2 regions of the Mesorhizobium sp. WSM4840 genome follow, and region 1 is predicted to be linked to the other one. Evidence: predicted binding sites of a transcription regulator. Region 1 holds the regulator's gene; the other holds the start of a gene.
What was found. The regulator HrcA, encoded in region 1, represses chaperone genes, less so after heat shock. The targets are predictions, from matches to a motif close to GTTAGCACTCNCNNNNNGNGAGTGCTAAC.

Region 1 (7,549 bases):
CAGTCTTAAGATACAGGACGTTTTCGAACCCTACTATGCAGGGCGCAAGCGCTTTGCCGCGCGAAAGGACAAGGGTCAGCCTGCCAAAACCGGCGCCGGCTTGGCCAAAAAGCCGCGAAAGCGTCGTCCTTCAAAGGCAACCGACCTGGAAATCAAGCCTTCGACCGGCACCGGCAGCACGATGGAGCACTGACCAGACGATGCCCAATCGCTTCGACATTTTCATCACCCGCCTTGAAACGAAAAGCTCCCGCAACGGAGCGCCCCCACACCCGATGAGCGATCAACACCGCGCCCGCCGCGACAAGGGCGACGCCAAGCCGGCACGCTCCGGTGAGGCGGACGCCGAGAAAGACCACGCCAAGGGCCGCCACAAACACGACGCCTAATTCCTCGGCCCAGAGGGCGCGCTGTCCCCTTCCCCATCAAAGGGTCTGCACTCCTGCTCCGCCCCTTAATGACGAAGGCATGGCGCTCTACCGCGCCAGATCCGCCACCACGGCGTCGAGCACGATCATGCCGGCCGGAGTGGCGCGCAGGCGGGCATTGCCGATCGGCGCGACCAGCCCCTCGCCCTGCAGCACTGACAGCCGTGCCGTCGAGAGGCCGCGGCCGGAAAACGCTTCGTAACGGGAGAGGTCGATGCCCTCAGTCAGCCTCAGCCCCATCAGCAGGAACTCGTCGGCCTCTTCCGAGCGCGTCAGGGTCTCGCCGCCAGTGATGCCATGGCCCTTGGCCTCGACCAGATTGGCCCAGGTTTCCGGCATTCTTTCGGCGATCGTCACCACGCGGCGGCCGTTTTCGACGAAGCGGCCATGCGCGCCGGGACCGATGCCGACATATTCGCCATAGCGCCAATAGGTCAGATTGTGCCGACTTTCCGCACCAGGCCTGGCGTGGTTGGAAATCTCGTAGGCCGGAAGTCCATGCGCGGCGGTGATCTCCTGCGTCAACGCGTAGAGATCGGCGGCAAGATCATTGTCGGGAACGGCGAATTTCTTGGCCGCATGCAGCGCGTGGAACGGCGTGCCTTCCTCGATGGTCAGCTGATAGAGCGACAGATGGTCGGCGGCGTGGCTGATAGCCTGTTCGAGCTCCGCCTGCCACGCTTCAGGTGTCTGGCCGGGCCGTGCGTAGATCAGGTCGAACGACAGCCGCGGAAAGATCTCACGTGCTAGGCCGATCGCATGCAGCGCTTCGTCGACATTGTGCAGGCGGCCGAGGAAGCGCAGATCCTTGTCGTTCAGCGCCTGCACGCCGAGCGACACGCGGTTGACGCCCGCCGCCCGGTAGCCGCGAAAGCGCTCGGCCTCGACCGAGGAGGGGTTGGCTTCCAGCGTCACCTCGATGCCGGCGGGCACCGTCCAGTTCTTCGCCACCGCGTCCAGCACCGTCGCCACGGTTTCCGGCTTCATCAGCGACGGTGTGCCGCCGCCGAGAAAAATGCTGGTCACCTCGCGCGGTCCGGTGCGGTGGCGCATCGTCGCAAGCTCGGCCTCGAAGGCGCGCGCAAAACGCTCCTGGTCGACCGGCTGGTGGCGGACATGGCTGTTGAAGTCGCAATAGGGGCACTTGGCCGCGCAGAACGGCCAGTGGATGTAGACGCCGAAGCCGGGGCTGCGGTCAAGCAGCATGGTCATTTCACAGCCGATCGTGCCAAATCCAGTCTGGCTTGCGCGAATTTCTGGAAGGCGCGGGCGCGATGCGACAATGCCGTCGGCTGGCCGGGCTTCCAGCCATGTTTTTCCTCTGCGGTCATCTCGCCGAAGGTCTTTTCGAAACCGTCCGGCACGAACACCGGGTCGTAGCCGAAGCCGAGTTCGCCGCGCGGCGGCCACACCAGCGTGCCCTCGACCTCACCTCGGAAATATTCGGCCGCGCCGTCGGGAAAGGCCAGGCAGATGACGGCGACGAAGCGGCCCTTGCGCTGCGCAGGCGCGACCGCGCCGACTTCCTGCAACGCCACTTCCGCTCGCTGCATCGCCATGCCGAAATCGCGCGAACCGTCCGGCGCCTCGGCCCAATCGGCGGTGTAGACGCCGGGCGCTCCGCCCAGCGCATCGACACACAGGCCGGAGTCGTCCGATAATGCCGGCAGGCCTGTCGCCTTGGCGGCGGCAAGAGCCTTGATATAGGCGTTCTCCTCGAAGGTGGTGCCGGTCTCGTCCGGCTCCGGCAGGCCGTATTCCTTGGCCGACTTCGCTTCTATGCCGAATGGCGCCATCAGATCGGCGAATTCGCGCAATTTGCCGGCATTATGGCTAGCAACGACAATTCTGTGCCCATCAAGCGAATGCATCAGAAGCCCCAGATTCTTGGTTCGGCGAATTCGATCGAATTGCCGGAAGGGTCGCGAATATAGATCGAGCGGCCGCCTTGCGGCCATTCGAACTCGCTTTCGATGGCGATTTTCTTCTGCTCAAGATGTGCCTTCCAGCGCACGATCTCGTCCGCACTCGCCGCAAAGCAGAGATGGCCGTCGCCGACAGTGCCGTGCGGCGGCACCTTCAGTCTGGCATCGGGCGCCGGCGGCACCTTGGTCGCCTCGGCGTTGAAGATGAGCAGCACGCCGTCCCCGCAACGGAAGAAAAGATGCCTGCCGTCGACCTTGCCCAGCAGATCGAGCCCGAGCACGCCGGTGTAGAAGGTTTCCGCAGCAGCGAGGTCTGTGACGTATAGTGCCGATTCCAGGATTGCAGAGGGAGTCACGAAGCACCCCCCTCTGGCCTGCCGGCCATCTCCCCCTCAAGGGGGGAGATTGGCAGCTTCTGCGTCGTCGCGCACCCTTCGATGTTGGAGATTGGCGAAGGCCGAAATGACATCCGATCTCCCCCCTTCAGGGGGAGATGGCCGGCAGGCCAGAGGGGGGCGGACAAGCTCGGCATTTTTAGGGCTACGCCACGGCCATCTGCTGCAGGCTGACCAGTCGCGCAATGCCCTTCTTGGCCAATTCCATCAGCGCCGTGAACTGCTCTTCCGAGAAAGGCTCGCCCTCGGCCGTGCCTTGGATCTCGACGATGCCGCCCTTGCCGGTCATGACGAAGTTGGCGTCGGTGCCGGCCGAGGAGTCTTCGAGATAATCGAGGTCGATGACCGGCTGGCCGTCATGGATGCCGCAGGAGATAGCCGCGACATGGTCCTTCAGCACCTTGGCGACGCTGGCCATCTGCCGGGCTTCCATCCAGCGCAGGCAGTCATGGAGCGCCACCCAGCCGCCGGTGATCGACGCGGTGCGCGTGCCGCCATCGGCCTGGATCACGTCGCAGTCGACGGTGATCTGCTGCTCGCCGAGCGCCTGCAGATCGACCACGGCGCGCAGCGAACGGCCGATCAGCCGCTGGATTTCGAGTGTGCGGCCGCCTTGCTTGCCGGCCGAAGCTTCGCGGCGCATGCGCTCGCCGGTCGAGCGCGGCAGCATGCCGTATTCCGCCGTCACCCAGCCCTTTCCGGAATTGCGCATCCAGCCCGGCACTTTTTCCTCGAGGCTGGCCGTGCACAGCACATGGGTGTCGCCGAACTTCACCAGGCACGAACCTTCCGCGTGCTTGGAGACGCCGCGCTCGAAGGAGATGGCGCGCATTTCGTCGAATTGGCGTTTAGAAGGGCGCATTCAGGCTTTTTTCCTATCTTTTTCGGAATCGTGGCCGGCTTGTAGCCGCATGGGGCGCAGGGCGCAAAGGAAAATGGCCGGTTGCGCGGGTGTGGCCGAAGTCTATATCTTTGGGCCGGAGGTATTTGGCTCGAATGACCAAGGCAGTCGATCCCGGTTCCCAGTCGGCGGCAGTGCTCCAGTCGCCCGCGCTTCAATCGCCCGCACTCCAGTCGCTCGACATGCGCTCGCGCGACATCTTTCGGCGCATTGTCGATTCTTATCTGAAGGACGGCGAGCCGGTCGGCTCACGCAGCCTGTCGCGTATCCTGCCGTCGTCGCTGTCGCCCGCCACCATCCGCAACGTGATGAGCGATCTCGAGCATCTCGGCCTGATTTATGCGCCGCATATCTCGGCCGGCCGATTGCCGACCCAGGCCGGCCTGCGCTTCTTCGTCGATGCTTTTATGGAGCTTGGCGACCTCTCCGACGAGGAGCGCCGCACCATCGAGGCGCAGGTACGCGCCTCCGGCTCGGGCGCGACGCTGGAACATCTGCTCACCGAAGCCAGCCAGATGCTGTCCGGGATGTCGCGCGGCGCCGGCCTCGTGCTTGCCGCCAAGAACGAGGTGCCGCTAAAGCACATCGAGTTCATCCAGCTCGAGCCGAACAAGGCGCTGGCCGTGCTGGTGTCGCAGAACGGCGACGTCGAAAATCGCGTCGTCGACCTGCCCGCCGGCATCACCGTCTCGCAATTGCATGAAGCGTCAAACTTCCTCAATGCCCATATCCGTGGCCGCACGCTGGCCGAGGCGCGGATCGAGATCGCCCGCATCAAGGAAGAGACCAAGGCCGCCCTCGACACGCTGTCTCAGGATCTGGTCGAGAAGGGCCTAGCGGTCTGGGCAGGCGCCGAGAGCGGCCTGCCGGCGCGTCTCATCGTGCGCGGCCGCGCCAACCTGCTGGAAAATGTCACCGCGCAGGCCGACATCGAGCTCCTGCGGCATTTGTTTGAGGATCTGGAGACGCAGGACGGGCTGATCCAGCTTCTCGACCTTGCCGAGGAAGGCTCCGGTGTGCGCATCTTCATCGGCTCGGAAAACAAGCTGTTTTCGCTGTCCGGCTCGTCGCTGGTCGTGGCGCCCTATCGCGACAAGGACGCCCGCGTCATCGGCGCGCTCGGCGTCATCGGCCCGACCCGGCTGAACTACGCCCGCATCGTGCCGATGGTCGACTATACCGCGCAGCTTATTTCCCGCATGCTGCGGTAATGCATGTCGCCCAAAAGCCTGCCCTCGGTTGAGCAGCGGTTTTGGAATAACGACATGCATGAAAACAAGAAAGCAAAGCGAGTCGCAGGAACCCCTCAACCGCGACGCGCTTTGGGTGGACCTCAAGGAGAAAAAAATGGCGCTGGAATCATTCAAGGCTCAGATCAGCCTGTTGCTCGAGCAGATGATCAACCAGCCTGAGGATCAGCATGAAGTGCAGGAGCAGCTGCGCGAAAAGCTGAGGGAAATGCGCGCCATGGGCCTGCCGTTGCCGGCCGATCTCGTCGCGCTCGAAAAGCGTCTGGATGATGATTTTTACGCGGCCGGAAACTGAGCCCGAAAGACAAACGGTCGATTGCTTCAACTCTCCGTGTGCTGGACCAGTCAAAGCGGAACTTGATCGGTGGGTTCGCCTGGCCGGCGGCGCTGGTGCAATCGAATCCGACTCTCAGGGAGTACACGCCTGCCCGCCTTTGTGCGACAAGGTCAGTCTTAAAAGGTCGATTCCGATTTTCGGGGTCATGCGCTAAGGCCGAAACCATGACCCTCACCGGATTCCTCGCTTATAGCGTGGCCCTCGGTATCGCCGCCGCCATCCCTGGCCCGGGGCTGACCGCGCTTATTGCGCGTGCGCTCGGGTCCGGCTTTCGTTCGGCGCTCGCCATGTCCTTCGGACTGATGCTCGGCGATCTCGCCTATCTCACCGCCGTGGTGCTCGGCCTCGCTCTCGTCGCGCAGACCTTCGGCATGGCCTTCCTGGCGATCAAATGGCTGGGCGTCGCCTATCTCGCCTTCCTTGGCTGGCGCTTCTGGACGAGCGGCATCACGTCCGAAACGGTGGAGGCGAAGAAGGGCAGGGGCGGGTTGGTGTCCAGCTTTATTGCGGGCCTCGCCGTCACGCTCGGCAATCCGAAGACCATGATCTTCTATCTCGCCATCACGCCGACCATCGTTGATCTGAAGACCATCACACTCGCCGACTACGGCATCCTCGTGGCGCTCACGCTCGTCGTGCTCCTGGTGGTGCTGGTGCCCTATCTGGTGCTGGCGGCCAAAGCGCGCGGGTTCCTGACGTCGCCGCGCGCGCTGAGGGCGCTGAACCGCACCGCCGCCGGTTTCATGGCCGGCGCGGCGGCTGCGATCGCCGCCCGGCAATAGGTCACTTTGGCCTCGGCTGGAATGCTTTTCCGGGGCGAGTGTGTTTTCAGCATGCGACCCACTCGGATATTTTCAAACGGCAGACTATCTTGCGCGGCCGAAGGCTTTATCCTGCCTGGTCGAGAATTAGCTGCCTGACTCTTGCCCGTCTGACTCTTGCCCGCCTAACTCTTGGGAGCGAAACCAATGAACAAGCCCGCCACCACCGCGCATGTGCCCGGCCGCGGCCGCATCTACAATTCGATCACCGAGACGATCGGCGACACGCCGCTGGTGCGGCTCGACAAGTTCGCCAATGAAAAGGGCGTCGTTGCCAATCTGCTGGCCAAGCTCGAATTCTTCAATCCGATCGCCTCGGTCAAGGATCGCATCGGCGTCTCGATGATCGAGGCGCTTGAGGCATCGGGCAGGATTGCGCCCGGCAGGACCACGCTGATCGAGCCGACCTCGGGCAACACCGGCATCGCGCTCGCCTTCGCCGCCGCCGCCAAGGGCTACAAACTGATCCTGACCATGCCGGAAACGATGTCGGTGGAACGCCGCAAGATGCTGGCGCTGCTCGGCGCCGAACTGGTGCTGACCGAAGGGCCGAAAGGCATGAAGGGCGCCATCGCCAAGGCCGATGAGTTGGCCGCGACGCTGCCCGACGCCATTATTCCGCAGCAGTTCGAGAATCCGGCCAATCCGGAAATCCACCGCCGTACCACCGCCGAGGAAATCTGGAACGACACTCATGGAGAGGTCGACATCTTCGTCGCCGGCATCGGCACCGGCGGCACCATCACCGGCGTCGGCCAGGTGCTGAAGCAGCGCAAGCCCTCCGTGCATGTCGTCGCCGTCGAGCCGGAAGCCTCGCCGGTGCTGTCGGGCGGCCAGCCCGGCCCGCACAAGATCCAAGGCATTGGCGCCGGCTTCGCGCCGAAGATCCTCGACACGACGATCTATGACGAGATCGTCAAGGTCTCCAACGAGGATTCGGTTGCCAATGCGCGGCTCGTCGCCCGCCTCGAAGGCGTCCCGGTCGGCATCTCGTCGGGTGCTGCCCTGCAGGCGGCGATCGTCGTCGGCTCACGGCCGGAGAACAAGGGCAAGAACCTCGTCGTCGTCATCCCATCCTTCGCCGAGCGCTATCTGTCGACGATCCTGTTCGAAGGGCTGGGGGCTTAGGGCATATTGGTATTTGTGCCGGTCTGCGGTTGCGGTTTCCTGCGCTTCCGTATCGCCCGCTAATTGTCGAAGCCGGCGCGGCCCCTCACCTGCCTGCCGGCATCCTCTCCCCGTAAACGGGGCGAGGGGCGCTCTCATAGACGGCCTCGCCAATCGCCAGCGTTGCAGAACAGGGCAATGAGGGGCGGCGCCTGCGCTCGGCCTTAGCTCCCAAACATCGGATCTTGTCTGACCTCCGGCCTTTCCCGGACCTCATTCTTCGGCTGCGAGTCCCGCCCGCCGTTCCTGCAGGAACCGGCGCACGGCCGGATCGCGTTCGAGGCCGATCGCCCGGTTATAGGCCTCGGCCGCTTCCCGGGTTTTG
Region 2 (7,549 bases), on a different contig from region 1:
ACCAATGCCGTCGGCTGTTGGCAGGTCAGCGTGATCTCATAACCGTAGCGGATGAGCATGGAGGATACTCGCTCCTGATCCGACTTACCCGAAATCCGCGGCCGTCAAAGTGTAGAAGTCGCGACGTCGGTGAGAATAAGCCCTGCGCGCTGCGTCGTAGATCGACGTGCGCATTGAATCAAAAGCTGCGAGGCACTTCGCCTCCGATGGTGCTGCCCCGCGCAACTGCGTGCCCGATTTCTCTAATGCACCGGCCTCTACCAGGAATCGCACTTGAGACATGCCGTCATGGCCGCTGAAGCGGACGGCGTTCTGCTCATCATCGAAGCTGCGGCTCGGGTTTGGAAAGGACAGTATCATGACCGGCACGCCACCGTTGCACCCGACGCATCCCGGGCGAGTGCCGGCAAGCGGATGCGCTGGTTGCGGCGTTCGGTGTTGTGAAGATTGAGAGACATCATGCTGCTTGTGGCCTGCGACCTGCTGAGGCCAATCAAGTCATCGTTGCCGACACGCGCCGTAACGCCCGCGAAGACATGATAGACCGTCTAGGACCGATCGGCTTCGACGAGGCGTCCATACTGATGCTCCGTGAATTCACGGCCCGGAGCGCCACCCTCATTTTCCCAGATCGCGATCGCGGTTGTATTCCGTTTAAGATCGGTTTGGTTGCGTTGACCGTTCATGGTTGAAGCCTTTCGTCATTGGCCGCTTCAGCGTTGATAACGCCGGAATAGAGTGTCGCGCCGTTCGCATCGGTGATCGTCATGGCGTCCGGTCGCTGCGGCATATTCAGTGTTTGCGAAAGCTGCCGCGCGACCTCGACAGCGTCATCGGCATTCACCGCTTCCTTCGTTTCGCGGCCCACGACGGCATGAGCGTCGTCTGCGTTCCGGGTGCGGTAAAATTCGATCACAATCTTCATTGCACGAGCGTTCTGGCCGTCAGTTCTTGCCTTTGCCACGCGGGGCATTGCTCTCGGCGAGCTTTATTTGCGCGCCGAATGCGCCTTCAGGTTTCGGCGGTGCCTTCACCTGTTTGGGCTTCCTGATCTCGCGACTGCTGCGCTTCTGTCCCTTGGCCATTGCCGAACGTCCTTTCGATGAGTGTTGCGTCATCCGGCTGATCCGTGACAACCGGCTCCAGACAATCTTGCGTCGTGACCCGCTCATGACGCTCGTGGTCATGGCGGACGCGGTATTGAAACAAATTATCCCTCGCAGGCAGCGTTCCGGTGATCCGGTAGACATCGCCAAGCTGGGGCGACGTTCCGAACCCGCCCTTCAGCCGGACGGACTGCCCAATCGAAAAAAGATGCTTTGCAGCGTCGCGCGGGATCGCACGGCGGGATCGCATGAGGGATGGGGCCGTCATGATTGTTCAAGGTCCTTTGCGAGAGCGGCTTCAAGATCTGCCGGATTGATCGGGACCATCTGCTGCGTCGAAGCGTGCTTGGCGATCGCTGGCAGGTGGATGAAAGCGCCGACTCGTAGCCAAGCAAGTCGGGAGGCGCCTTCTATGAGTTCCTCGTCGTGGTCGACGCGGTAGTCTCCCGCCGGTTGCGGCGCGTCAAAGCCCGGCAGCCGAAAATCCGATAGAAAGTGAACGACGGTTTGCGTGGTGCGGCTGGCCATGTTGCAGGTCTCCGCAGGAGCACGCGGATGCGCCTCCTGCATTATTCCCGTTCGAACTGGATGACCCTGATGCTGCCAGTACATCCGTGGTCAGCGTCAGGGTCCAATCCAGATCGAACAGAGCGCCATGCGCGCCGGATCGGCGGTATGCATTCGCTGTCGAGATTCGGGGTGTATGGCGGGTCTGGGTCTCTGACACCGCGAAAGCCAATCGGCCAAAATCAACGCGCTTTATATATGCTCCTTAATCGAGCTTCAAACAAGGCGCGAGCACTTTTAATTTTCAGGTACTTTCGCGAAACAGAACAAACAGCAGTTGAGCCAATTACGTTTCCAGCGAAATAGTCAGATGGCCCCAGATTTATATTTTTTCATGTTCCAGGTTTTGTGATTTTATTTATTTGGCACTCCTATCATTCGAGTGCCAAAGGGCCTAATACAGAGGCGCGGTCCACCTATGCGCCGGCCGCAGAAAGAATCCCAAATGAAATTCCGGCCACTTCACGACCGCGTCGTCATCCGACGCGCCGAAGGCGACATCAAATCCAAGGGCGGGATCATCATTCCCGACAATGCGAAGGAAAAGCCGCAGAAAGGCGAGGTGATTGCCGTCGGTCCGGGCTCGCGAGACGAAAGCGGCAAGCTGATCCCTCTCGACGTGAAGGCTGGCGACGCCGTCCTGTTCGGCAAATGGTCGGGCACCGAGGTCAAGATCGACGGCGAGGACCTCCTGATCATGAAGGAGACCGACATCATGGGCATCGTCGACAAGACCGAAGCGGCCAAGAAAGCTGCCTGACCGAGCGATTTTCCCGCTCTCCTCATTCAAGACTGAACTGGACGAAAATCATGTCTGCCAAGGAAATCAAATTCGCCACCGATGCTCGCGACCGCATGTTGCGTGGCGTCGAGCTGCTCAACAACGCAGTCAAGGTCACGCTCGGACCTAAGGGCCGCAATGTCGTGATCGACAAGGCGTATGGCGCGCCCCGCATCACCAAGGACGGCGTTACCGTCGCCAAGGAAATCGAGCTATCCGACAAGTTCGAGAACATGGGCGCGCAAATGGTGCGCGAAGTTGCCTCGAAAACCAACGACCTCGCTGGCGACGGTACGACCACCGCGACGGTGCTCGCAGCCTCCATTTTGCGCGAAGGCGCAAAGCTCGTTGCCGCCGGCATGAACCCGATGGATTTGAAGCGCGGCATCGATCTTGCCGTGGCCGCCGTCGTGAAGGACATCCAGGCGCTTTCGAAAAAAGTGAAGTCTTCGGAGGAGATCGCCCAGGTCGGTACGATCGCCGCCAATGGCGACGCCTCCGTTGGCGCGATGATCGCCGAGGCGATGAAGAAGGTCGGTAATGAAGGCGTGATCACGGTCGAGGAAGCCAAGACCGCCGAGACTGACCTCGAGGTCGTCGAGGGCATGCAGTTCGATCGGGGCTATCTCTCACCTTATTTCGTGACCAACACCGAGAAGATGCGCGTGGAACTGGAGGATCCGTACATCCTCCTGCACGAGAAGAAGCTGGGCAATCTGCAGGCCCTGTTGCCTATCCTGGAAGCCGTGGTGCAGAGCGGTAAGCCACTGCTGATCATCTCTGAAGACGTCGAGGGCGAGGCTTTGGCGACCTTGGTAGTGAATAAACTGCGCGGCGGGCTGAAGGTCGCAGCGGTCAAGGCCCCGGGCTTCGGCGATCGACGCAAGGCCATGCTGGAAGACATCGCCGTTCTGACGCAAGGGCAGCTGATCTCGGAAGATCTCGGCATCAAACTCGAAAACGTTACCATCGACATGCTCGGCCGAGCCAAGCGCGTGGTCATCGAAAAGGACACCACCACGGTGATCGACGGTTCCGGCGAAAAGGATGCGATCGCCGGCCGCATCCAGCAGATCAAAGCGCAGATCGACAAGACCACCTCGGACTACGACAAGGAAAAGCTGCAGGAGCGGCTGGCGAAGCTTGCCGGCGGTGTTGCGGTCATTCGCGTCGGCGGCGCGACCGAGACCGAAGTCAAGGAAAAAAAGGATCGCATCGACGATGCGCTGAACGCCACCCGCGCCGCTGTGGAAGAGGGCATCGTGGCCGGCGGCGGCGTCGCGCTTCTGCGTGCCAAGGCAGCCTTGACCGGACTTACCGGAACCAATGCCGATGTGACGGCCGGTATCTCGATCGTTTTCAAAGCGCTCGAAGCACCAATCCGCCAGATCGCCGAGAATGCCGGCGTTGAAGGTTCGGTCGTCGTCGGCAAGCTGGCCGGCGGCAAGAACCCCAGCGAGGGATTTGATGCCCAGACCGAAACCTATGTCGACATGATCAAGGCCGGCATCATCGATCCCGCCAAGGTTGTCCGCACCGCTCTGCAGGACGCGGGCTCCATCGCCGCGCTCCTGATTACCGCCGAAGCCATGATTGCCGATGTTCCGCCGAAGGATGCAGCCGCTGCGGGCAATGGCGGCGGCATGGGTGGAACGGGTTACTGAGCAGTGCCTGAACGCCCGGCCGCAGGCGGCAGGGCGCAATCTAGAGCAACACTCAAGGAGGAGAACTTTCATGGCCATGCAAACCAATGCCAAGCAATCGCTCGCCCAGCGCTGGGAATCCTATCAGCCGTCCAAATCGGCGCTCGCCTGGGCGTGCGCGGCGACGGCTGTCGCCACGATCATCGTCGGCTTCAGCTGGGGTGGGTGGGTCACCGGCGGCACGTCACTAGCCCAAGCAAAAACCGCCGGCGACGTTTCGCGTAGCGAATTGGCTTCAGCCATCTGCATCGATAAGTTCAACGCGTCTCCTGACAAAGCGGCGCAACTCACCGCACTGAACGCAATCTCCGACAGCTACAAGAGGCGGCAGTTCGTGGAGGCCGGAGGCTGGGCGACGATGCCCGGTCAGACGTCTCCCGACAGGCGCGCCGCCGAAGGCTGCGCTGCAGCACTCGCTGCCTAAGCCACGCAAAAATGTGATCGTCTTCGACCGTCTTCGCGTCCACACCAGGAGCACGACAATGATCTCATTTGTGAAAAACACGGATGCGCCGCCGCCGAGCAAGGAAGTCGAGGACAATCGCTTCGAGCAGATCCGCAAGGAGGCCGCGGAACGGCACCGGAAGGCGGATACGGACGGCACCCGTCGCCGTGCTCGCCAGACGGCCGAGGACAATCGGCTTATCTAAGGCGAATTGGACCGGCACCGTACAAAATAAGACATGGAACAGGCCGACCTAAGTGTAGTTCGGCGGCCATGGCGCGGTATTTTTTCGACGTGCGCGACAATGACCGGCTCTTTCCCGACGATGAGGGGACAAGGCTTGCTGGGGGCCTCAATGCTGCTCGTGCGGAGGCTTTCGCAGCCTTGGCAGACTATGTGCGAGAAATCGCACCACCCGACAGCCGCTGCTGCCTCGCAATCGAAGTCCGCGACGAAAACAGCCACCCGCTCTTGAAGGCGACAATGACTTTCGAAGTTGAGTTGATAGACCGCCAATGAAGAATGTAGGCATGGCAATCACGCGGGCGACGGTCGGATCGCATGTGCCACAAGCGATCTGACAATCCGGTTCGCGCGGCCGAGATAGCTAAATGAGAAAACCAGCCCCGCGTAGCTTTGGCACCCGAGGGAGTTCAAACAATCCTCCCAAGGCAGTCGCAGTGGATCACTCAGCTCCGTGGAGCGCCGCCCAGCTCACAGGATATCTGGTGTCGAAGGACCGAACCGCGACGATCGGTTTTCTGATCAAGGCGGGTGTGACGTTGTGGGTTTTCGCGATCATCCTCGTAGTGTTCTTCGGATGATGTTCGGCCAACCCTGCCGTTTTGAAGTTGATTTCGCCCCAACCTCGAACTCCACCCATTCGAAAGCTAGAGTTAAGATAAGCCCACAAGGAAACAACTCATGTCGGACGCTATCCTTTCGCAGCAGAAGATTCCCAAGCTGGTCGTCGTCATGGCGTTCGACCCCGATGACGATGGCGTGCTTCAGGTTGTATTCGGCCCAGCCGAGCAACAGAGCGAGGAGCGTGCAATCCGGACAGCGAAGACGCTGGCGCCAAGCATGCCGGCGTCATCGCCTGGTCGCGAGAAGCAAATCCGGCGCTCGGCGAGTATGGCGAGCCGTCGACCTTGTTCGTCAGCGGCGATGTGCCTGCCATGGAATGAGCGGCGGGATGATCGGGAACGCCAGCCACGCCAGACTGCTTAGGCGATCTGCGCGGAAGGGCGGCCACGCCGCCGAACCTAAGGCGACCATAATCGAAAACAAACTCGCTGTCGTGGGGGGCACATTCTCGAACATGCAGCGGCCAGGCATTGTGAATTGATGGATTTAGGGAATTAGGCGAGCATGAAACAAACGATACACGCGATCATCTGTGTGGCCTTGATCGCTGCAGGCTCGGCGTTGCTCTTTTCGATGTCTCTCGACCCCCCGGACGAACCGTTTACGTCCAGCAATTTCCAGGACCGGCTAAAATCCTGGACGCACTCGCGAACTGGCTAGCAATACCGAGGCAAGATAACCGCAGCCGCTCGCACCAGCCAAACGAAGCACGGCGAGGCGGTCAGGCCTATGGCCGCATTTGAGCTGACACGGCACAAAAACCGGTGGTCTGTATGCTAATTAATTAAACTATCGGTTCCCAGCACGCTCCAAGCGCCCGACCTCCCGGCAAATGTTCTCGAATTCGACGAGGACGCGCTGCTGGACATCGTGCAACGGCAAACGGCCCGGTATTTCTGGGAAGGCGCACATCCCGTCAGCGGCCTTGCCCGAGATCGACAAAAGACCCCAGGTGCTCGGGCCAACGATCTCGTGACGATCGGTGGCTCTGGCTTCGGCATCTTGGCCATCATCGTTGCGGTCGGACGCGGATGGATCGATCGCACGGCAGCATTAAGCCGATTGCAGGGAATGCTGGACTTCCTGGACAGCTCGCCGCGCTATTACGGCGTGTTTCCACATTTCATCAATGGCCGCACTGGTGCGACAATTCCATTTCGACGCAAGGATGACGGCGCTGATCTGGTCGAAACCACTTTCCTGTTTCAAGGTCTGATTTGCGCCCGCGAGTATTTCGCCGGGATGGCAACCGAGGAGGCGCGCCTTCGCCAGAGCGTAGACGAGCTATTGTCACAGGCCGAATGGAACTGGTTCACGCGCGGGGCTCGGCAACTCATGTGGCACTGGAGCCCCAACCACGGCTGGGCGATGGACAGCCCCATCAGGGGTTGGAACGAATGCTTGCTCACTTTCGTGCTGGCGGCGGGATCAGCGCGCCACTCCATTGATCCGGGCATCTATCACGAAGGCTTTGCTGGTGGACCCGACTTTCGAAACGGGCGCGATCATTACGGGATCGCCCTGCCGTTGGGAACAAATTCTGGTGGTCCGCTCTTCTTTTCGCACTATTCCTTCTGCGGGCTCGATCCACGAGGCCTAAGCGACCGATACGCCGACTACTGGCAACAGAACCTCGTCATACGCAGATCAATTATCGGCATTGCGTCCGCAATCCCCATAACCGTTTGGGATACAGCCCCGACTGCTGGGGTCTGACCGCCAGCCATGGGCCGCGGGGATACATCGCGAGTGCACCCGACAAAGCGCATCGCGGATCCCCGTGGACCTGCCAGACGATCACTCAGGGAAGAAGCCACCCCAGGGCTATGGCCGTGGGAGCTCTTGGCCTGTGCATACGTTGATGTTGTCCAGACGGTGGCTGGTGAAGCCCAGCCTCGCCAAGCCCCTGTGCACCTCCGGCGCGCCCATGAATAATCTCCACAAAAGGCCTGTACGATGGTTCTCGATCATCGCGATGATTGGCCCCTGATTGATCGCCAGATAGGTTCGGGAGTACCAGTTGCGACCTTCGCAAAACGCGTCGACAAAGCCGAAGCGGCCCCATATGCGTTTTCGAGGT

Region 2: AC0L3I_RS26915 (co-chaperone GroES) is a predicted target of HrcA. The motif match lies at 2,035-2,063, and genes of this name have one in related genera.

The regions. Positions count from the first base shown of each region.
Region 1 is NZ_JBVVQD010000018.1:92,232-99,780, forward strand. It holds gene AC0L3I_RS23070 (hypothetical protein) at 1-193, shown strand, start outside; gene hemW (radical SAM family heme chaperone HemW) at 477-1,640, opposite strand; gene rdgB (RdgB/HAM1 family non-canonical purine NTP pyrophosphatase) at 1,637-2,299, opposite strand; gene AC0L3I_RS23085 (VOC family protein) at 2,299-2,709, opposite strand; gene rph (ribonuclease PH) at 2,894-3,610, opposite strand; gene hrcA (heat-inducible transcriptional repressor HrcA) at 3,745-4,860, shown strand; gene AC0L3I_RS23100 (hypothetical protein) at 4,997-5,194, shown strand; gene AC0L3I_RS23105 (LysE family translocator) at 5,401-6,018, shown strand; gene cysK (cysteine synthase A) at 6,205-7,185, shown strand; gene AC0L3I_RS23115 (RNA polymerase sigma factor) at 7,438-7,549, opposite strand, start outside.
Region 2 is NZ_JBVVQD010000025.1:4,044-11,592, reverse strand. It holds partial or broken gene AC0L3I_RS26940 (transglutaminase-like domain-containing protein) at 1-59, opposite strand, end outside; gene AC0L3I_RS26935 (DUF1488 family protein) at 85-360, opposite strand; gene AC0L3I_RS26930 (hypothetical protein) at 683-925, opposite strand; gene AC0L3I_RS26925 (hypothetical protein) at 945-1,085, opposite strand; gene AC0L3I_RS26920 (hypothetical protein) at 1,371-1,634, opposite strand; gene AC0L3I_RS26915 (co-chaperone GroES) at 2,119-2,433, shown strand; gene groL (chaperonin GroEL) at 2,484-4,118, shown strand; gene AC0L3I_RS26905 (hypothetical protein) at 4,189-4,581, shown strand; gene AC0L3I_RS26900 (hypothetical protein) at 4,640-4,807, shown strand; gene AC0L3I_RS26895 (DUF6894 family protein) at 4,876-5,121, shown strand; gene AC0L3I_RS26890 (hypothetical protein) at 5,527-5,832, shown strand; partial or broken gene AC0L3I_RS26885 (glucoamylase family protein) at 6,541-7,331, shown strand; gene AC0L3I_RS26880 (glucoamylase family protein) at 7,294-7,549, opposite strand, start outside.